3 regions of the Bradyrhizobium genomosp. III genome follow, and region 3 is predicted to be linked to each of the others. Evidence: riboswitches for the same ligand, from Rfam matches in the RefSeq annotation. Region 3 holds a riboswitch; each other region holds the start of a gene.
What was found. A riboswitch is a leader RNA that binds a small molecule or an ion and turns the genes downstream of it on or off. The one in region 3 is predicted to bind cobalamin.
Positions count from the first base shown of each region.

Region 1: linked by a shared signal. The riboswitch ahead of IC66_RS46875 (hypothetical protein) and the one ahead of IC66_RS0138135 (ribonucleoside-diphosphate reductase subunit alpha) in region 3 are both predicted to bind cobalamin.
Region 2: linked by a shared signal. The riboswitch ahead of IC66_RS0113025 (DUF1636 family protein) and the one ahead of IC66_RS0138135 (ribonucleoside-diphosphate reductase subunit alpha) in region 3 are both predicted to bind cobalamin.

Region 1 covers NZ_AJQF01000524.1:265-7,050, reverse strand. Annotated here, with positions in the region: gene IC66_RS0140655 (SbcC/MukB-like Walker B domain-containing protein) at 1-1,392, opposite strand, end outside; gene IC66_RS48820 (transposase) at 1,793-1,915, shown strand; cobalamin riboswitch at 2,153-2,354, shown strand; gene IC66_RS46875 (hypothetical protein) at 2,731-3,177, shown strand; gene IC66_RS48815 (hypothetical protein) at 3,579-4,994, opposite strand; partial or broken gene IC66_RS48810 (transposase) at 5,188-5,610, opposite strand; partial or broken gene IC66_RS44510 (IS21 family transposase) at 5,674-5,852, opposite strand; gene IC66_RS0140615 (glycoside hydrolase family 12 protein) at 5,934-6,740, opposite strand.
Region 2 covers NZ_AJQF01000153.1:4,147-11,390, forward strand. Annotated here, with positions in the region: gene bluB (5,6-dimethylbenzimidazole synthase) at 1-79, opposite strand, end outside; gene cobS (adenosylcobinamide-GDP ribazoletransferase) at 84-866, opposite strand; gene cobU (bifunctional adenosylcobinamide kinase/adenosylcobinamide-phosphate guanylyltransferase) at 863-1,366, opposite strand; gene cbiB (adenosylcobinamide-phosphate synthase CbiB) at 1,488-2,429, shown strand; gene cobD (threonine-phosphate decarboxylase CobD) at 2,441-3,406, shown strand; gene IC66_RS0113015 (cobyric acid synthase) at 3,395-4,843, opposite strand; gene cobO (cob(I)yrinic acid a,c-diamide adenosyltransferase) at 4,849-5,484, opposite strand; cobalamin riboswitch at 5,525-5,744, shown strand; gene IC66_RS0113025 (DUF1636 family protein) at 5,839-6,213, shown strand; gene cobW (cobalamin biosynthesis protein CobW) at 6,210-7,244, shown strand; gene cobN (cobaltochelatase subunit CobN) at 7,244-7,244, shown strand, end outside.
Region 3 covers NZ_AJQF01000485.1:10,687-17,930, forward strand. Annotated here, with positions in the region: gene IC66_RS0138115 (outer membrane protein) at 122-715, shown strand; gene IC66_RS0138120 (hypothetical protein) at 1,460-1,717, opposite strand; gene IC66_RS0138130 (ribonucleotide-diphosphate reductase subunit beta) at 2,005-3,078, opposite strand; gene IC66_RS0138135 (ribonucleoside-diphosphate reductase subunit alpha) at 3,069-5,012, opposite strand; cobalamin riboswitch at 5,117-5,287, opposite strand; partial or broken gene IC66_RS46765 (transposase) at 5,413-5,559, opposite strand; gene IC66_RS0138145 (GNAT family N-acetyltransferase) at 5,995-6,636, opposite strand.

The DNA of each region.
Region 1 (6,786 bases), on a different contig from region 3:
TGCCTTGGTATCCAAGCGATTGAAGGCCTCGTCGAAGATGGCGAGCGACAGTCCGCTCTCGCCGGTGCGCCGGTTCTGGTACGTCGCGGCCAATGAGGCGCCGATGGCGATATAGAACGGCAACTGGCCCTCGCCGCCGGATCCCGTGCCGGCGCGGCTCGTCAACGACGAGCGGATCTTACCATCGGCATCCTGGATGTAGAGCTCGAAGTTGAAATACTTGCGCGGATCCTCGATTTCCTCGGTCCGCGCGTCCGGCTTCGACAGGATCTCCTCGATCTGACGCACGGCGCGCATCATCGGAGAACTCGCATCCTCGCTACGATCCCCGAAAAGCGGCAGATTGAATTCAGGCTTTCTTGATTCCTCGACGAGCTCGATCATGTCGACGTGGGTCGGGGCCTCGAGCGCCTTGAACGAGTAGTAGTCGCGCCCGTGGAACTGGCGGTCCTTCAGGTGGCGGTTGAGCTCGTTCAGGGTGGACTTGATGCCGGTGAAGGCATCGTCGAGCCGATGGAGAAGGTCGTCCCGGAATGCCGAGGTCATCTCCGTCTCAGCGTTCCGACACTGCTCCGCGTACTGGACCAATTCATGCCCATCCAATCGGTCCTTTTCGGCGACCGCCCACTGCTCGACGGCCGACGGCGTCGCCTCCTCGGCGGTGAACGGCGGCACGAGATAGAAGTCCTGCCCGTGCTTGTTCACGGCGCCCGTCATTTCCCTCATCAGGGTGGAGCGCCGGTTGGTAGAACGGTTTTCACGGTCCGCCGTCAGCCCAGCGATGCGGTCCGACAAGGACTGAGCCGCCATTTCGGCCACCTTCGACCGGTAGTCGCTCATCTCCCTCGATTGCGGGAATCCGTCCAGCAGCTGGCGCGCGCGGGCGCGACGTGCCACCGCCAGGACTTCACGATTGTTCTTCATGTAGTCTTCATACGCGCCCTCGGCCCTGTCTTTCGCGCTGTGTGCCCGGGTCGACGCATCCTGTGTCTCGGTCTTGAGCCGGTTTGCCGTCTTGACCTCCGCGGCTAGGCGCTCCAGATCGGCAACGAGCTTGGGATCGCGATTCCGCTTGGCGTCTTCGATATTTTTGCCGATTTCCGCCAGCTTGCGATCGAAAGCAGCCAATTCCTCGCCGCATCCAAAGCAGGTCAGGCCAGAGTCGCGGATGGCCTGGAATTGCGCGAACATGGCTTCGAACAGCCGTGCCTCATCCTCCGCGCGCCGGACATCTCCCGCCGATCCAGCAAGTTGCTGGAGCAATTGCTGCCGTTCGGCCTGAAGCTGTTGGCGCATCTGCTCCTTCCGACCGTCGACTTGCGCGATTTCGAGCAATCTCTCGTCGAGATTCCCGACGAAGAAGCCTTCGACTTCGTGGTTGGTCTCGTTCACCCTGACCCTAGCCGTAAGCAGGCTGCGCGCAAGCTTCTCCCCGCGGAGTACCATGACCTCTCGAATTCCGCGCTGTTCGACGCCATCGTCGCAATGGCGTTCTGCCTTGCAGATCGCGACGCGCGGTTCAGGGTCAGCGTGAAGTACCTCGCAGGGCTAACACCGGACATGCTCAGCACGACAGGCAGGGCGATCATAGGCGGACAAGCCGGCTTCGATACACTGTGCGAACGGTTGAGACATGTAAACGGCACCCGAGCCGGCCATCACGGCCGCATCAAAGAGCTGGGACATTTGGCTGGGCTTTCGACGTCGGAGTCGCCCCTCGATCCTCAGATCAGGTCGATCTTGCTAGAGAAGATCGAAACGAACATCGCAAATGCCGTCGAGGCGGAGTCTCTTGAAACTCGCTGCCCGTGTGGTCGAGACCACGAGCCGCATTCGCCTTGCGTTCGCCGCGGCATGCCCCGAAGCCGACCTGAGCCGCGGCTTGCCCGGCGCGCTGCTGCCGCTCAGTCCTTGACCGGCGGGGCGTCCGCCCCCCGTTCGCCCAACTTATCCCTCAAGCGCGTTGCAAAGTACGGGTCGTGAGGCGGTGAAAAGCCGAAGGCAATCCTGTGCGCCTCGTCAGAGCAGATGTGCGGCCACATCAATCGGACTAGAAAAACGCACTCTCACGAATAGGACGGGCTAAACTGTCACATGTTGTGTCACTCAGCACTCGATTCACGCCCCTTGCTTGACTCGGTTATGAGGGGCCTTCAGTCTGGTTATCGGTAGCGCCGAAAGGCGTATCAAGGGAATACGGTGCGTCCTCACGGACAAGGCCGAAGCTGCCCCCGCAACTGTAAGCGGCGAGCCGACGACAGTTGGGCCATTGGGTTCGTTCGTTCGAACCTGGGAAGGTGGTCGGAGGCGTCAACCCGCGAGCCAGGAAACCTTGCTGCCGGTCGTGGTCATGGACTGACGCAGGGGCGGGGTGCTCCAAGACGTTGCAAAGCCGATCGAGATCTGCCGCATTCGGGGCGAACGGCTGCCGCTCACGGCGAATGTGCGTGACGGCTTTTTGTTTCGCCCGTGGTCATCACCGTTTTCATTTCAAACGTAGTAGCCGTGCCGGCGCGAGTTTCGGCGTCAACTTCAATCCTGCTCAAACAGCGCTGGCTGTCCGGGTCAGCATTGACGCTAGGAATCGTGCTGGCCTCGATCGCCGCAGCGGGATCGGCGTCCGCACAGCCTCCGCAACTGCTCAATCCGTGATTGTCTCCTCGGCCAATCCGTGGGGCAACACCGTCACCGCGGCAGCAGCAGCGGCGCGAGCGCGTACGCCTCTGGTACGTGGCCGCGACCCGGGCGCGCGACCTGCTGATCCTGCCTAGGCACTCCGCCGACCTGTCGGACAAGTGCTGGGCAAAGCTCGTCGATTTGGGCCTGGCTGGTCTCCCGGCGATCAACCCGAACGACGTCGGCACCGCGAAGGAAAGGAACGTCACGCCGCTAGAGAACGGGCAGACCCGCGAGACCTTCGCCGCCGAGGCGACCGCTATCTTCGATGTGCGCAAGACCGTGATCTGGCGTCGCCCGAGCCGGAGCGAACTTGATCAGGTGGACGAGCCAGAAGCGAAGATCGAAAGCGGGGAAATTCCGGAAACCGGCGCTGCGGAGCCTGCTGCCGTTCTCAGAAGTTCGACGCGTGGCACCATCCTTCACAAGCTAATCGAGGAGGTGCTGACCGGAGAAGCCTGCGACGCCAGGGCGGACTTGAAACGCGGGCTGCGGAACTGATCCGGCAGATGGGGCACGAACCGGCGGAGGATCCGAAGATGGGCATCAGCGCCGTCGAACTGACCGCCACGGTGCTGCGGACGCTCGCTCTTCCGGACGTCGTGACGCCGCGACCGCGTCTCGCCCCCGAGCTCCCGTTGTTCGGAAGCCAGACTCACGAAGGCGGCAAGGTCCTGCTCTCCGGACAGGTTGACGCGATCGCGTTCGACGAGGCCGGCGCCATCGACGCGGTCGTCGATTGGAAGAGCGACGTGGCTCCGGATGCGCCGAGCATCGGCCACTACAGACAGCAGATCGCCGACTATCGGAAGCAGACGAACCTAAGCGGGACAGGTCGTCGATGTGACTTGAGCCCCCGCGGCTGCTGCTCAGGATCCAAGCGCCGTCTCTGCCGGCCTGGTCTACCTTGCCGAGCTGCGGTTGCTCACGCTTGGCTGAGATCGAATCTGAAAGTTCTCCGCAGTTTCACGGATTTCGAAATTGATCGGTCCAGGTCGCCCGTCCGGAGTTCGGGCCCACAGGTATGCGGAGCCTTCATCCAGCACGATCGACTCGACCGAGAAGCCTGCACGCTTAACCAATCCGGCGAGATCGTCCGGCGGGATGAGGCCGTAGAAGGAATGGCCCCTAAGCGAGTCCATGAGGAAGCCGTTGCCGTATGGTTGACAATTCGGGAGATTCTGCATCCTTGTAAAATCAGAATTGCGATAGAGCGTCACAAACAAGCAAGTGCCGTTTGGCTTTAGCTTAGCTCTCATCAGTTGAACGATGCCAAGTCTCACGCTTGCCGATGGGATCACAGAAAGAACGTTTATGCAGAAGCCGCGGTCGTATCTCCGGTCATGGGAGGCAAACTGACCCACGGTGAGGGCGTGGACGTGATTTGATTTGCCGACGTAATCGCGGATGGTGGTCGAACGACCGCGGATCATTTGACCCCTTGAAAGCTGCACTTCCGAATCCACCAACGCAAGTTCGCCGGTGGTTTTGGCTATTGCCCGTTCGTAACGCAGTTTGCCGCAGCCAAAGTCGAAGCTGGAATGAATTGGCTCGAGACGCGAGATCAGCTTCTTAAGATAGGCCGAACTCTGTGTTTCCGGCTTGGCTGCGTTTTCGCTCCGGACGATGATATCCTTCCCGATCTTGTACCACATCAGATGGCCGCCTCTGTGAATGCTTGGCGGTTGCCTGCACTTGCCTCGGCATTCCCGGCTATCTGTTGGATCTGGGGATCCGCCCTTCGTTCCAGCAATCCATACCGAAGATGCATAAATAGAAGCGCGGCCATCGAGGCGGTCCAAAAAATGATCAGAAACCAAGCTGCCCTGGCGAAGGCGGATAAGACCGCGAAGCCTGTGAGTATGAAGAGCCACTCCAAGGCAACCCAATATGTGCCAAGCCTCCAATGCGCTTTCGATGTCGTGCTTGTCGACGAGCGGATGTTCGCTTCGGCTGGACGCGTATTTGTAGAACGTCGCTCTCACGAGGGGATGGCGGTCGCGTTTGAGATTTGCCGCCTGACGGGCCGACATCTGCGCACCCGACATGACAGCCAGAGGGAGAAGGATGTTAGCGCGGTCGAACCTCGCCCTGATCTTAAATATGTCCGAAATCCGATCATGGAATCGGGTGACCCTGCTGAAGATGAGCACCAGCAAAGCAAGCGCGAAGCCGCCCACGTTCACCTCAGGAGCTTTAATAGCCGTGGCGAATTCCTTGACGCCGGGCAGATGCTCAACTCGCAAGAAAAGACCGTTAATCCAAGGATCGTACCTCACCAGGAACGAGCAGGCTAAGGTCAGCGAGAAATCCGCCAAAGCGTTCTTCTAGAGCATCTCAGAATAGTTCTTCGGCCCGAAGAAGGGCATCAGAACGCGAAGGATCGAATCCATGCCGCCCCCGAGGTTGTTAAGACCGGTCCATAAACGGCTTGATTGAGTCAGAAAAGTAGCCGACGGTCAACGGATAAGGTGATGGCCGAAGGGAGGAAACACCCTCCCTCGGACGCTTCCCGAGTCGAGTAGCGATCCCATATTCAAGGCAAAAAGCGCGCATCTGATTTATGAGGCACGTCCGTTGCGAAATCATCCTATCGCGAACACGATGCAGCGCTTGCAGGTCAATGTGTTCGGGCGACCGTATTTCGACGAAGCGCATTGTTGGTCGCGTCACTGCTTCCGCGATCGCTGCGGCATCGATGATGTCACTTTTGTTGGACTTTACATAAGGCTTGACGAATTGAGCCGGAATAATGCGGACGGTATGCCCCATCGCGGCGATCTTGCGTGCCAACCATTGCGAGCTGGCCTTCCAATTGTAGATCGTCGCTTCGGAGACCCCGTGCTTGCGAGCTAGGTCGGCCGTCTTCGCCCCGGCCTCATGCGCCTTCGACACTGCGATAATCTGCTCTTCCGTGAACCTTGCTCGCTTCATCTGTCCGTCCTTCTTCGGGGCGGACTCTGAATCCTTCTGGAGGAAATGCTCAGTGGCAGGTCACGCCAACGAAAAGAAGCGTTGGTTGCGCAGCCGCGCCAAAATCCATCGCTGCGCGACTTGCACCGCAACTTCGACCTTTGCCTTATCTTTTGGGCGCCGCGGCCGGGCTGCGAGATGGCCGTGCCGTAATGGCTTGCCATCTCGGCATAGGTTCGGTTGAGGCCGGGATCGTGGCGGTCGGGATGTGAGCGGCAAGCCAAGGCCGTCAGTCAGCGTGGCTCATTGGCATAGCGCAGCTCACCTTACCGCCCGCGCGGACTTCACTTCGAAGTCACGGACCAGTTGTTGAAATTGAAGTTCTTTCCCCCCGGGGACGAGGTAATCTCGACGCCGTATTGGACGCTACCGACGTTTATGTCGCCAAAGTACCCCTTCGACTTGATCCACTGCAGGATACTCTTGATGTCCACTGTCCCGCTGTTGGTCTTCGAAGTGCGCAGCAATGAGATGACCTTGTGACCATCGGAGCCTTCGCCTTCAAACACGTTCCAAGTCGCCCCGCCTACATTGACATTGCTGTAGACCGGAATCGCCGCACCGGAAGGGGCATAATGATATGAAATGGGCTTAACGTTGCCGCTCCCGTCCGAGTTTCCGGTGTAGTTTGTCCAGAGCATTATCTCATGTCGGTCTGAGCTGTCCCAGATATCGTAGGCGACATCCCAGGCGCCGCCAGTGGGAACTTCCTGATTGAAGCTCGAGCTCAGAGTGTTGATTGAGCTGAGCGGTTTCCCGATATTGAAAGCCACGTGCGGATAGCTCTTGATGCCAGGAGTATTGGGCTGGTTCGACCACACGCTCCACCGGTTGGCTGCACTCACCGAAATCGTCTGAGGCCCAGGGTGCGGGCCCCATACGTCGTTGTTCCAAGAGTAGCCATCGCGTGAAAAGCTTCCGTATGGAGCGCTCGAACGCCAAATCGGCGTCTGTGCCGACACAGGCCCGGCAGATGATAATGACCGGGCTTCATTCGCGGCCTGCCTAAATAGATCATGATCCTCCTGTGTCCGGACGTAACCCGTTGGAGACCCTTGCGCGCCGGCACCGCTTATCCGATTGGAATCCATAAAGCTCTCCTTTCTGATAACAAAATCTCCTGCAGATCCACTAGCG
Region 2 (7,244 bases), on a different contig from region 3:
TTCGAAAGCGGCGGACGTCGCGGCGCCACACGAACAGCTCGCGCAAGTGCTGACGGAAGGTGTCGTCGAACTCGACCATGAGATCAGCCTCCCATCCGGAAGGATGCCGCGACCAGCAGAATGAGAATCTCGCCGATCTGCTCGAACGCACCGAGGATGTCGCCGGTCTGCCCGCCGATCTGGCGCACGGCAAGCCGCGCCAGCAACAGGCCGGCGAGCGACAGCAGGATCAGGCCGACCAGCGCCTTGCCCGGCCCCAACGCGAGAGCGAGCGCGAGCGTTCCAAGAGCGAAGGCGATGGCGACGCTGCGGCCCGGCGGCGATCCCGCGCTCGCCGACAGCCCGTCAGGCCGCGCTGGCGGTACCAGTGACATGAAGGCCGGCACGCCCGCGCGGGCGGCGGCGTGCGCGGCGCAAAGCGCAAATGCCACCAGCAAGGGATCGGCGATCGCCGCGAGTGCGCTCCAGCGCAGGCCGAACGACAGGATCAGCGCGCAGACGCCGTAGGTCCCGATCCGGCTGTCGCGCATGATCTCGAGCTTGCGCTCGCGCGTGCGGCCGCCGCCGAGCCCATCGGCCGTATCGGCAAGACCGTCTTCGTGCAGCGCGCCGGTGATGAGGGCGGTCGTGGCCAGTGCGAGCAGGGCGGCAATGTTCGGCGTCAGTCCGAAGCGGATGGCGACCTTGTAGACGAAAGCGCCGGCAAGGCCGACCAGCAGTCCGGCCACGGGTAGCGCCCATGTCGCACGCGCGACGGCGCCATCGGCCGCGGGCTTGGACGATGCCACGGGAAGGATCGTGACGAACGACGCCGCCATCCTGAGATCGGCGACCATGTCCTTGAAGAGTTCGGAGCGCGGCATCATTTCAATTTCATGGGCAAACCGGCGACGACGAACTCGACCTCGTCGGCGGCTTCGGCGATGATCTGGTTCATGATGCCGGCGGCGTCGCGATAGCTGCGCGCCAGCGCGTTGTCGGGGACGATGCCGAGACCGACTTCGTTGGACACGAAGACGACGGGGCTTTTCAGGCGGGGCAGGGCGGCGGCGAGTTCTCCGACTTCGCGCTCCCAGTCGCGCTCGGCATGCATCAGGTTGGAGAGCCACAGCGTCAGGCAGTCCACGAGCGTTGCGCCGCCACCGTCGGTCGCGATCAGCGCGGGGACGAGATCGAGCGGCACCTCGCGCTCGATCCAGTCCGTTCCGCGGCGCGCGCGGTGCTTGGCGATCCGCGCTTCCATTTCGCTGTCAAGCGCCTCAGCCGTCGCGACATAGACGGGCCGCCCGGGGAAGGCGCGCGTGCGCATTTCCGCACGCTTGCTCTTGCCCGATCGCGCTCCGCCCGTGATCAAGATGACGGCCATAAAGGTCTCCTGTAAGCCTGACTAATCACCAAACGCGGCCAAAGACAAAGCCGAAATCAGCCGGGCGGGGGCTTGCACTCTGCCTTCGCTTTGCGCAACAGGGGCGGGACAGGAGGCGTGTGTGGGCTTTGCGGGCGCGATGGTGGTGGCGATGGCGGTGGATGCCCTCCTGGGCTGGCCGTCTTGGCTGTTCGCGCGGATCGGTCATCCCGTGACCTGGCTGGGTCGGCTGATCGGTGCAATTGATCGCGGCTGGAATCGCGGGTCAGATCCGCCGGCGCTCCGCCGCGCTGCTGGTGTCGCCGGATCGCTCCTGGTGATCGCATTTTCCGTTGCGATCGGCTGCGCGCTTCAGGCCTTGCTTTCCTCGAGTTGGATCCAAATCGTGCTGGTCGGTATCCTGGCCTGGCCGCTGGTTGCGCTGCGCTCGCTGCATGATCACGTGGCCGCCGTCGCAAATCCATTGCTGGCTGGCGATATCGCCGCCGCGCGCGACGCGGTTTCGCGGATCGTCGGCCGCGATCCCGCAGCGCTCGATGAAGCCGGCATCGCGCGCGCGGCGATCGAGAGCCTTGCGGAAAATGCCTCCGACGGCATCGTGGCGCCGGTGTTCTGGGGCGCGTTGTTCGGCCTGCCGGGCATCCTCGGCTACAAGGCGATCAACACGCTGGACTCCATGATCGGCCATCGCAACGAGCGGCACGAGGCCTTCGGCTGGGCGGCGGCGCGCATCGACGATGTCGCCAATTTCATTCCGGCGCGGCTGACCGGATTTTTGTTCGTGCTGCTAGCGCCGCGGCGATCGGAGGCGTTGTCGTGCATGACGCGCGACGCACGGCGTCACCGCTCGCCCAATGCCGGCTGGCCGGAGGCGGCCATGGCGGGGGCGCTTGGCGTCCGGCTCAGCGGCCCCCGCATCTATCACGGCAGCGCGACCGACGAGCCTTGGCTCAACGAGGGCGCGCGCGATCCGCGCGCCGCTGATATCGCCGAGGCACTGACGGTCTACCGCCGCGCCATGGTGCTGCTCGCTGGCACCCTTGCGATCCTGGCTTTCGCATGAAAGAACGGGACATGCGCGAGCACGGTGGAAATCTGGATCTGGCACAGCAGCGTTTCGGCGGACGCGCGGAAGATTGGATCGATCTGTCGACAGGAATCAACCGGCTGCCTTATCCCGTCGGCGAGATCGATGCGCACTATTGGAATGCGCTGCCCTCGCAATCCGACATCAACGCCCTGCATCAGGCGGCGCAGCATGCCTATCGCACCAGCGCACCGATCGTTGCGATGGGCGGCGCGCAGGCTGCCATTCAATTGCTGCCGCAGCTGTTACGAACCGGCCGCGCCCACATCATCGGACCGACCTACAATGAATACGCAGGGGTTCTGTCGGCCGCAGGCTGGGATGTCCAGGAGGTCAGGGAACTCGACGCGCTGGCGGGCGCGGATCTTGCGGTGATCGTCAATCCCAACAACCCCGGCGGACAGCATCGTGCACCAAAGGATCTGCTCGCACTGCTGCCGCGCGTCGGCCGCCTCGTCATCGACGAGAGCTTCGTCGACGCCGTTTCGCAGCTGTCGCTTGCATCGGAAGCCGATCGACCGGGACTGCTGATCCTGCGCTCGTTCGGAAAGTTCTATGGCCTTGCCGGCCTGCGGCTCGGCTTCGCGATCGGCAATGCCGCCGACATTGGCAAGCTTGCGTCGATGTCGGGTCCATGGCCGGTTTCGGGAGCGGCGATCGCGATCGGCTGTCGCGCGCTGCGCGACGACGCCTGGGCTGAGACCACGTCAGCGCGACTTGCCCGGGACTGTGTTCGCCTCGATGCCATAGCGCAAGCGCAAGGCTGGATGCTGCTTGGGGGGACGCCGCTGTTCCGTCTCTACGAGACACCCGACGCGCTCGCCGCGCAAGACAGACTGGCACAAAGCCAGATCTGGTCGCGCGTCTTCGCGCAAAAGCCGACATGGCTTCGGCTCGGGCTTCCCGGCAGCGAAGCCGAATGGATGCGCCTTGCCGAGGTGCTAGCGCGCTAGCGCAAGCAGACCTTCGACGTCGAGATGCTTTTCGATGTGGTCGGCCAGCGCATCGAGCGCACTCTCGACCCGGGCGTGGTAGGGCTCGTTGCCAGCGGGAATGTCGAGCTTTGCGAGGTACGCCTTGCGGAAATCATCCGACGTGAACAGGCCGTGCAGGTAGCTGCCCTGCACGCGGCCATCGCGCGAGATCGCGCCTTCGGTCTCGCCGTTCAGTGTCGCAAACGGGCGCGCACGATCGGGCCCATCGGTACGGCCGATGTGAATTTCGTACGCCTCGATCGGCTGATCCGTGGCGGCATGCACAGCCGTAACCCGCGTCAGCGTCTTCTGCGGACTCATCACCGTGTCCACATCCAGCAGCCCGAGCCCCGCCGTGTCGCCTGCGGGACCTTCAATCCCCTCTGGGTCCGCAACGCTGCGCCCGAGCATCTGATAGCCGCCGCAGAGGCCGAGCACATAGCCACCCCTGCGGTGATGTGCGAGCAGATCGATGTCCCAGCCTTGCGTGCGCAGGAAGGCGAGATCGCCGCGGGTGGATTTCGAGCCGGGAACGATGACGAGGCGGACATCGCCTGGGATGGCTTCGCCGGGGCGTACCATCACGAGATCGACGCCCGGCTCGAGCTTGAGCGGATCGAGATCGTCGAAATTGGCGATCCGCGACAGCGCGAGGCAGGCGATCTTGCATTGGCCCGGCTTGCGCGCGTCGCTGAGGCCCAGCGCATCCTCGGCCGGCAGCTCGCCGGCGCGGGCGAACCAGGGCAGCACGCCAAGGCCGCGCCACGCGGTCTTTTGCTCGATCAGCCTGTAGCCGTCGTCGAACAGGGTGGGATCGCCGCGGAACTTGTTGATGACAAAACCCCGGATTATCGCGGCATCGTCGGGGTCGATCACCGTCTTGATGCCGACGAGCTGGGCGATGACGCCGCCGCGGTCGATGTCGCCGATCAGCACGACCGGCACGTCGGCCTTGCGCGCAAAACCCATATTGGCGATGTCGGCCTTACGCAAATTCACCTCGGCCGGACTGCCGGCGCCTTCCACCAGCACCAGATCGGCGCGTGCCTTCAGCCGCTCAAAGCTCTCCAGCACCGCGCCCATCAGCGAGGGCTTCATCGCGGCGTAGTCACGCGCGCGCGCAGTCGCGATGCGCTTTCCGTGGACGATCACCTGCGCGCCGACATCGGTCTCGGGCTTGAGCAGCACGGGGTTCATGTCGGTGTGCGGTTCGACGCCTGCTGCCAGCGCCTGCAGCGCCTGGGCGCGGCCGATCTCGCCGCCATCGATGGTGACGGCGGCGTTGTTCGACATGTTCTGCGGCTTGAACGGCAGCACGCGCAGGCCGCGCCGCGTGAAGGCACGCGCAAGGCCTGCGACGATGAGCGACTTGCCCACGTCCGAGCCGGCCCCCTGGATCATCAATGCGCGCGCCATCGAACTCAGAACTCGACGCCGGCCTGCGCCTTGATGCCGGAGCGGAAGGGATGCTTGACCAGCGTCATCTCGGTGACGAGATCGGCGATCTCGATCAGCTCGTCCTTGGCGTTGCGCCCGGTGAGGACGACATGCGTCATCGGCGGCTTCGAGGTGGTCAGAAACTCGACGACCTCGGCGATGTCGAGATAGTCGTAGCGCAGCGCGATGTTGATCTCGTCGAGCACGACCATGCGCAAGCTCTCATCGAGGATCAGCTCCTTGGCCTTCTCCCAGCCGGCGCGCGCGGCGGCGATGTCGCGGGCGCGGTCCTGCGTCTCCCAGGTAAAACCTTCACCCATGGCGTGGAACTGGCAGAGGTCGCCGAAATGGCCGGTGAGCAGGCGTCGCTCGCCGGTATCCCAGGCGCCCTTGATGAACTGCACGACCGCACAGGGGAAGCCATGGGCGACGCAGCGGACGATCATGCCGAAGGCCGAGGAGGACTTGCCTTTGCCGGCGCCGGTGTGGACGATGATGAGGCCCTTTTCGCCGCTCTTGGTCGCCATGATCTTGTCGCGGGCGGCCTTCTTCTTCGCCATTTTCGTGGCGTGGCGGGCGTCGGTTTCCTCGGCCGTTTTTGTATCCGGTTCAGGCGTCATCGGTCCCGGTCCTTCGGCTTGACAAGTGGCGGCCACCGGCAAATGGTGGCCCGGCGTTGGTTCCTGTCCTATGACAGGCGAAGAGGGAATGCGATAGGGTCCGAATCGGCAAGATTTGGGTCCAAAATGCAGCCGCCCCCGCGACCGTGACCGGAGAGATGCCCGAAGCCACTGATTCCCGCGGGAATCGGGAAGGCGGGGATCGAAGGGCAAAACCCTGCTCCGCAAGCCGGGAGACCTGCCAGCGCGGACGAGTTTTGGACCGGCGGACGGGGTGCTCCGCGACGGGGAAACGGGCCTCGAAAAGAGCGGTCCGTGTGCCTCATCGCCTCCCGCTGTTATCTGGAAGAGGCGATGACCGTCACACTTCACGTCTGCATCACCTGCCGTGCCGGCGAGGCGCCCGCCGAGGGCGAGGCGACGCCCGGCAAGCGCCTGCATGGGGCGATCCTCGACGCCGGCGTGCCCGAGGGCGTCAATGTGGTTCCCGTCGAATGCCTGTCGGCCTGCAATCAGGGCTGCTCGGTCGCGCTCAGCGCGCCCGGCCGCTGGTCGTATGTCTATGGCCGCCTGTCGGATGCGAATGCGCAGGATGTGGTCGCGGGCGCGGCGGCCTATGCGGCGGCGCCGGATGGTCTCGTGCCCTGGCGCAGCCGGCCGGAAATATTCCGCAAGCAATCGCTTGCCCGCATTCCCCCCATTGCCGTCGTGCCGGAGGCCGCCGAATGAACTCGCTCGCAAAAGTCCCTGTGACGGTGGTCACCGGTTTTCTCGGCTCCGGCAAGACGACGCTGATCCAGCATCTGCTCAGCAATGCCGGCGGCAAGAAGCTCGCGGTGCTCGTGAACGAGTTCGGCAGTGAGGGCGTCGACGGCGAGATATTGAAATCCTGCGCCGATGCCAATTGCCCGGAGGAGAACATCATCGAGCTCGCCAATGGCTGCATCTGCTGCACGGTCGCCGACGATTTCATCCCGACCATGGAAAAACTGCTGGCGCGGCCCGTGCGCCCCGATCACATCCTGATCGAGACCTCGGGCCTGGCGCTGCCGAAGCCGCTGCTGAAGGCATTCGACTGGCCGGAGATCCGCTCGCGCATCACCGTCGACGGCGTGATCGCGCTCGCGGATGCCGAGGCTGTCGCCGCCGGCCGCTTTGCACCGGATCCTGATGCCGTCGAAGCGCAGCGGGCGGCAGACCAAAATCTCGATCACGAGACGCCGCTGTCGGAGGTGTTCGAGGATCAGATCGCCTGCGCCGATATCGTGCTGCTGACCAAGGCCGATCTTGCGGGCGCGGCGGGGCTTGAAGCGGCCAAGGCGGCGATTATTGCCGAGATGCCGCGCCGCGTGCCGATGCTCCCCGTGACCGACGGCGCGATCGATGCGCGCGTCATCCTCGGTCTCGGCGCCGCCGCCGAGAACGATCTCGCTGCGCGCCCCTCGCATCATGACGGCGAGGAGGAGCACGAGCACGATGACTTCGCCTCCGTCGTGGTCGACCTTCCTGAAGTCGCCGACGTCGATGCGCTGGTCGCATCCGTCCAGAAGCTGGCACGCGAGCAGAACGTGCTGCGGGCCAAGGGTTACATCGCGGTCGCGGGCAAGCCGATGCGGCTGCTGCTGCAGGCCGTCGGCGAGCGCGTGCGCCACCAGTTCGACAAGCCGTGGGGCGCCGGTCACAGGCGGTCGAAGCTCGTCGTGATCGGCGAGCACGGCGATATCGACGAGGCCGCCATCAAGGCAGGACTAGGTATCTGA
Region 3 (7,244 bases):
TCAACACGCTGGCTGCTCCTGCCTCTGCCGTTGATCCGGCCGCGCGGCCTTACTTCAAAGCGCCTCCGGCGGTCATTCCGATCTATGATTGGAGCGGCTTCTACGTCGGCAGTGCTGGGACGTGGTCAACGCCGGCGGCGTGGTCGTCGCTCCGCCCGTTGGCATGGGGCGCCATCATGCGACGGGAGGCACGGTGGGCGGTCACATCGGCTACCGCTGGCAAATAGCGAACTCGGTGTTCGGTCTGGAGACGCAGGGCAATTGGGCCGATTTCAAGGGCTCCAACGCGAACCTTGCTTTCGCAGGCGTCCGGGATGACTCCACGCTTGATGCATTCGGCCTGTTCACGGGCCAAGTCGGCTATGCTTGGAATAACGTGCTGCTCTATGTAAGAGGTGGGGCTGCAGTCGTCCGTGACAAATACCGGGTCTCCGATTTTGCGACCGGGCTCACTATCGACAACGGCAGCGAAACTCGTTGGGGCGGCACGGTAGGGGCGGGCCTTGAATTTGGCTTTGCTCCGAACTGGTCCATCGGCGTTGAATACGACCACCTGTTCATGGGTCGTCGGGATGTGGATTTCTTTTTTTCACCCGGACTCGTGGGTGTTCCGGTGGGCACTTTTGCAGGGACTGCCCGTATCGGTCAGGACGTCGATATCGGCTTGGTCCGTGTGAACTACCGGTGGGGTGGCGTGATCGCCACGACCTATTGATCGATCTTCGCCAAAATGGCGCGGGTTCGCACCAATATCCTGAGCCGCATCGCGGCATAGAAACCTTGGCAACAGGGACTCGCATCAATAGCGCTATCGGCTTCTTGTCGGTACATCGGCTCGAGCTGGTTAGGCGTGGTTCAAAGGAATCTGGCTGATCTGGTTATGACGCAGCGCCACGGCGAGATCGCGGCGAACTCAAGCGTGCTGCCGTGGTCGAACGCCAGCCGCTTAGTGGCTGGCTGCGCCGATTTCCCGGCCCCGTGCCTCCACCTGCATCACCGTCGGCTTTCCGGCCGTCGGAGAATGATGAGGCAAAAAATAGTTTTGTCGACCGTCGTAGTTAACCCGGCCCTCGCTTAGGGAGACACAGGTCATCGATTACAATCGTTCCGGTCGGCCGCAGCACGCTCATCGCACAGGCAGCGCACTGAAATGCGAGCCGAGGTGCGAGCCGGGCGCACCTTCGTGCTACGACTTGGTCGACCAGGTCGAGGCCGCACTGGCCACCTCGGACGAAAGGCCGACGAGCGGTCGAAGCGGCGCTCGTGCGAGGGTGGGACATAACGTCGACGACGTGATGGCTTGCGTCATCGTCGCTGCCGATCTCTGCGCCCGATCAGCCTGCCGAACCCCCGCTGGCGCGGATCAATTGGGAGCGCCTCGGAGAGCGGATGCAAAATCTCGAGAGGTGGATCGGCAGCGCTGAAGCGGAACTCTTGTGTTAGGACAGAAACGCGGCTGTCATCCGAGCCGCATTGCCAGCGTCTGCTCGTAGTAGATCACCTCCGCGAAGCCACGGCCGAGGAAGACCGCCAGTGGGTCGGCGACGAAATCAAACGCGAAGGGGGATGAAGAACAAATCGGTTTGCCTGATCCGACCGGGCTGCAATGAAGATGACCCCCTTTGACAGGGTTGCCCCTCTTTACAACTTCCGATTGCGTGATAGTAATCCCCTCTAGCCCTAAGAGGGGGGCGGCCGTGGCGATCATCGAGAACATTCGTCTGCTCAAGGGCGTAGCCGTGTTGCGCTGATTGACTTCATGAAGGTGGTTGACGAGACCCACCTCACCGACCTGCGGAAATACTGTAAACCCTAGCCGCCATCAGCAATGGAGCGCATGTACCGGCTTAACCCAACAAACCATCTGTGTGTCCGGCTTTGTCGCGCTGCAATCAAGACGCCACGATGAGGAGGTCCGGTTCTATGCCTTTGTCATGCTGGCGGGTGACGGCGACGACTATCGGCGCCTGCCGCTGTCAATGCCGCTAGCATGAATAAAATGGGCTAGATACGGCCGAAAGTCGCCCACACCCCGTCTTCGCCGTCCCAGCTGCCGCGGCTCGCCGCCTTGGAGTACTCCGTGGCGCGCTGCTCGAAGAAATTGGCGTGCTCGACGCCATTGAGAATCTCGACGAGCCACGGCAGCGGATGCGCCTTGAGCTGGGTGAACCCGCCCTCCTTCGCCTCGAAGAAGCCGAAGACCGGGGCAATCCGGAGTTGGGCCAGTCGCCAGTCGGCGACGTAGCGGACGTAGGCGTGGATATGCTCAGGCAGCATCCCCTCGATCTTGCCAAGGCCGAAGGCGAGCTCGACGAAGTTCTCCTCCAGCTTCACCATGGTCTTGGCTACGTCGACAATGTCGTCGCGGACGGGGCGCGTCACCGCGCCGGTTTCGCGGTGCCATTCGTGAAATAGCTTGATGATGCCCTCGCAGTGGAGACTCTCGTCGCGCACTGACCAGCTTACGATCTGTCCCATGCCGTTCATTTTGTTGTGGCGTGGGAAGTTGAGCAGCATGGCGAAGCTGGCGAACAAGGCCATGCCTTCGGTGAAGGCGCCGAACATCGCCAGGGTACGGGCGACATCCGCCACGCTGTCGACGCCGAACTCGTGCATGTAGTCCGCCTTGGCGCGCATCTGCGCATAGCCGCGGAATGCCTCGAACTCGGTCTTAGGCATACCGAGCGTCTTGAGTAGCAGGGCATAGGCGTCGATATGAACCGTCTCCATGTTAGTGAAAGCGGCCATCATCATCTGGACGGTGAGTGGCTGGAAGATCGGAATGTACCGCTTGAAATAGTTGTCGCCGACCTCGATGTCCGACTGAGTGAAGAAACGGAAGATCTGGGTGAGCAGCGCGCGCTCGCTGTCGGTGACGCGGCCCGAAGCCCAGTCGTTGAGGTCGGCGCCGAGCGGCACCTCCTCGCCCATCCAGTGGGTCTGCTGCTGGCGCTTCCAGAACTCGTAAGCCCAGGCATAGCGATCGACGTCGTAGCTGCCGGTCGAGTCAAGGAGGCCGACGCGTCCCTTGCCGATCAACGTGCGCGGATCGGCGCGCGATAGATCGATCACTGACATGCGAGGCACTCCTCATAGTCGGTGCGCTGCCGCGCCGGCTGCTGCGTCGGCGTTGCATCCCCGGCAATCTTGCCGGCGAACGCCGCGCGCGAGATCGACTTTGATCGACAGTAGTAGAGGCTCTTCACCCCACGCTTCCACGCCGTCCAGTGCAGCATGTGGAGGTCCCACTTATCGACGTCGGCCGGCAGATAGAGGTTGATCGACTGGCTCTGGCAAATCAACGCGGCGCGGTCGGCGGCAAGCTCGACGATCCAGCGCTGGTCGATCTCGAAGGCGGTGCGAAAGATCGCTTTCTCGTGCTCCGACAGGACGTCGAGATGGGCGACCGATCCGTCGTGCGCGATGATCGACTCCCAGGTCGCCGAGGTGTCGGCGCCTTTCGCGGCCAGCACCTTAGCGAGGTGCGGATTGCGCACCGAGATGGCGCCGGATAGCGTCTTGTGGGTGTAGATGTTGGCCGGGATCGGCTCAGTGCAGGCGCTGGTGCCCCCGCAGATGATGCTGATCGAGGCGGTCGGCGCGATTGCGATCTTGTGGCTGAAGCGCGCCATCACGCCGCGTTCCAGGGCATCCGGGCACGGGCCACGCTCGCGAGCGAGCGCCACGGATGCGGCGTCGGCTTCGCGACGGAGTTTTCGGAACATGTTCAGATTGAATGACTTGGCCAAGGTACCCTCCATTGGAATGCCCTTGGCCTGGAGAAACGAGTGGAAGCCCATGACGCCGAGGCCAACGGAGCGCTCGCGCAGGGCGGCGTAGCGGGCACGCTTCATTCCGTCCGGCGCCACCGTGATGAAGTGCGTGAGCACGTTGTCTAGGAAGCGCATGACGTCCTCTATGAAGCCGGGCTCCTCATTCCACTGGTCCCAGGTCTCGAGGTTGAGCGACGACAGGCAGCAAACCGCGGTGCGCTCCTCGCCGCGATGATCGATGCCGGTCGACAGGGTAATCTCGCTGCACAGGTTGGAGGTCGAGACCTCGAGGCCGAGCTCGCGCTGGTGCTTGGGGAGCGCACGGTTCACGGTGTCGATGAACAAGAGATAAGGCTCGCCGGTCTGCAGCCGGTTCTCAAGGATGCGTTGCCACAGCTGGCGGGCGTCGATCTCGCGGACGACCTCGTTAGTCTTCGGGCTGCGCAGAGCGAATGCGGTGCCGGCGCCCACGGCACACATGAACTCGTCGGTGACGTTGATGCCGTGATGTAGGTTGAGGCTCTTGCGGTTGAAGTCACCAGACGCCTTGCGGATCTCGAGGAACTCCTCGATCTCGGGATGGTGGATATCGAGATAGACCGCCGCCGAGCCGCGCCGCAACGAGCCCTGGCTGATCGCCAGCGTGAGGCCGTCCGTGACGTGGATGAACGGGATGATGCCCGAGGTGACGCCGCCCCTCGCCTTCTCGCCGATTGAGCGAACATTACCCCAGTAGGTGCCGATGCCGCCGCCATTGGAAGCAAGCCAGACGTTCTCGTTCCAGGTGCCGACGATGCCTTCGAGCGAGTCCGACACTGAGTTAAGGAAGCACGAGATCGGAAGGCCGCGCGTCGTGCCGCCGTTGGAGAGCACCGGTGTGGCCGGCATGAACCACAGCCGAGACATCGCATCATATAGACGTTGGGCATGCGCAACATTGTCCGCGAAGGCGCAAGACACTCGGGCGAACATGTCCTGGAAGCCTTCGCCGGCGAGCAGATAGCGGTCGGTCAGCGTCAGCCTACCAAACGAGGTCAGCAGGTCGTCGCGCGACCGATCGAGCGAAAGGTCAGACGGAGTTGGCGATCGCGCGGGGGGCCTCGGCAGGGGAGCCGGCAATGCTGGGGGCTGCACAAGACACAGTTCAGGTGTGGTAGGCTTTGCCTGCGCTGAGGGCTGCCGCACACTCGGCAGCTCAATGAGATGACCATACTGATCGAAATCGTAAGACGCCGACATCGGCAACCCCGTGATATTTGGGGGCTGGGACCGTGCGGACGACTTGCGAGGGGACCGGGCAAATGTCCCCGGCTGCAAGCGACCCACCGGGCACCCCGCCCGAGGACATGGGTTCTGTCGCGGTAGGTTTCCTGGCTCGCGGGTCGCTGAGGCTGTCGGCCTTCCCAGCGCTGTCGCGCTAATGCCTCGGAATAGCCGCTGCCGACACAATGGGTTCCCCCCTAACACCGTGCCACCATATATGCGAATTTAAAACCACTACGACACCACATATAGAAGCCTTTGCCCAGACTCGTCAAGACGGCACAGTCAAGTTAACCAGTTGGAGCAGCCCCGAGGTCGAGGTTCGAAATTCGCCGAGCGCCTGTCCTGAGAGCCTCACTCAAAAAACATAGATGTCTCAAGGCCTGGCCAATCGGCGAGTTAGGAGCCTCAGATGGGCGACGAGCGGCCAGGCGAGCTCGGTAGCGGCGGAACCTTCGAAGTCTTTGCAGAGATGCCCACATCTGCCGAGCCACGCAAAGGTGCGCTCGACGACCCAGCGCCTGCGATCGGCCAAGATGTGCTCAAACCTTTGGAAGTGGCGTCGCAAATTCTCCAACAGGGGAACAGCAACCCTGGACATCCTGAATGTTGGCATCGATCGGTTCGCGGTCCGCGAATTGAGTTGGGCCGGATCGGGTTTCGGTAGCCATACGCGTCTCGCCATTCATCGCTTTCTGTGGCCTTAGATCAAAAATTGTCTGGAGCCCGACCGCAAATCGATGCAGCCGCCCGTGGCAATATCCCAGCTTAGTGGATTTGACCCCGCCAGCTCTCACATCAGACGTGCCAACTTTGCCGAAGAGACGATTGGTATGCTTTTCGCAGGCCCGGCGAGCCGCCTCACGTGCTCAGTTGTCTGGCCGCGAACATAAGCCGTCCTGACCGAACGCGGTCATGTCAGGTTATTGGCAATCAATCCTAACGGGATGAGGCGGAGCTATGCTTGAGTCTGGGTGACGAGCCGATCCGGCGGCGCGGCCTTGCTGGGTCGGAATGAAGCCGTTCGCAACATTGGCGTGAGCGGCGGCGAAGAACCGTGTTGTATCTCACCAACGACCTTGAAGCCGTGACGTTGGTAAAAGGGAATGTTTTCAGGGTTCGAACTTTCGAGGTAGGCAACAATGCCGTCCTCATCGCATCGTTGAAGGGCGTAGTTCATCAGCAACGTGCCAAGCCCTTTTCCGACCCAGTTCGGATCGACGGCAATGAGTGGCAGATACCAATGTGGCTCGTGGGGACGATGTTCGGCCATTCTCCGCCGCAAGTGTGCCATATCCTCGGTAATCTCCGGGCGCAGGGATAGCGCCATGATTGCATCCAATGCCTCCTCATCTTGCTGCACGTTGGGAGGCAGCCACAGGGCCGCGCCACGAATCTCTCCCGCGACGTAGGCTGTGCCATGTGCAAATGCTCGGCCCCCACAGGCGTCAATGAACTGAGGCATGCTTCTAAGGTATTGCCTTGGGTCAGGCCAGCTCCAACGCATCAACGGATCCGCGGCAAAGCCGAGCACAATTGTCCAGACAGTGCTTGCACGAATGTTTGCGTTCGCAGATCTGATATCTGATTCTTCTGTCATGAAGTCGTTTCGGGGCTCTGTTTTGGCATTGGCCTTCCAAGGAGGAGCATGGCATCGACACATCTGACGGTGAGCGGAATGGATGCACCGACGGGGACTCGCCGGGTGCATTTGGTTTCCCTTCCGAGATCTCCGCCTGTCTCAGACGGCTGACTTTGACGGCCACTTCGGACGAAGGCTCCTTGGTAGGCAATGCTTGGATCTACATATTCCTGGCGGGCTTCTGCGCTTCCACGCCCTATCTGGAACCCGCCCCGCCCTTCCCAAGGAAGCTCCGACGTTCTCAAGGTCGACACGGTTCGGCAGCCTGCAACCGTCCGCGAAGGGAATGACATGAGGACGCCTTTGATATTGCAAGTGCGAAGAAGTCAGGGCATGGCGAACATCGGGCGATGGCTGCCTGAACCGGGCTCCGGCACGAGCAAACAGCCAGCCAAGTGTCGCGCGTCGAGGTCCAGACTAGGCAAGGAATCATCACCTCGTCTCGTATTGAGCGGTTCTCGTAAGTTTCTTGGTCAAAACACATGCTAAGTGCGAAACCTCCATTGCCAACGTCGTGTCCGCGGTCACCGGCAGAGAGAGCTTTCGTCTGCGAGACTCATATGCGT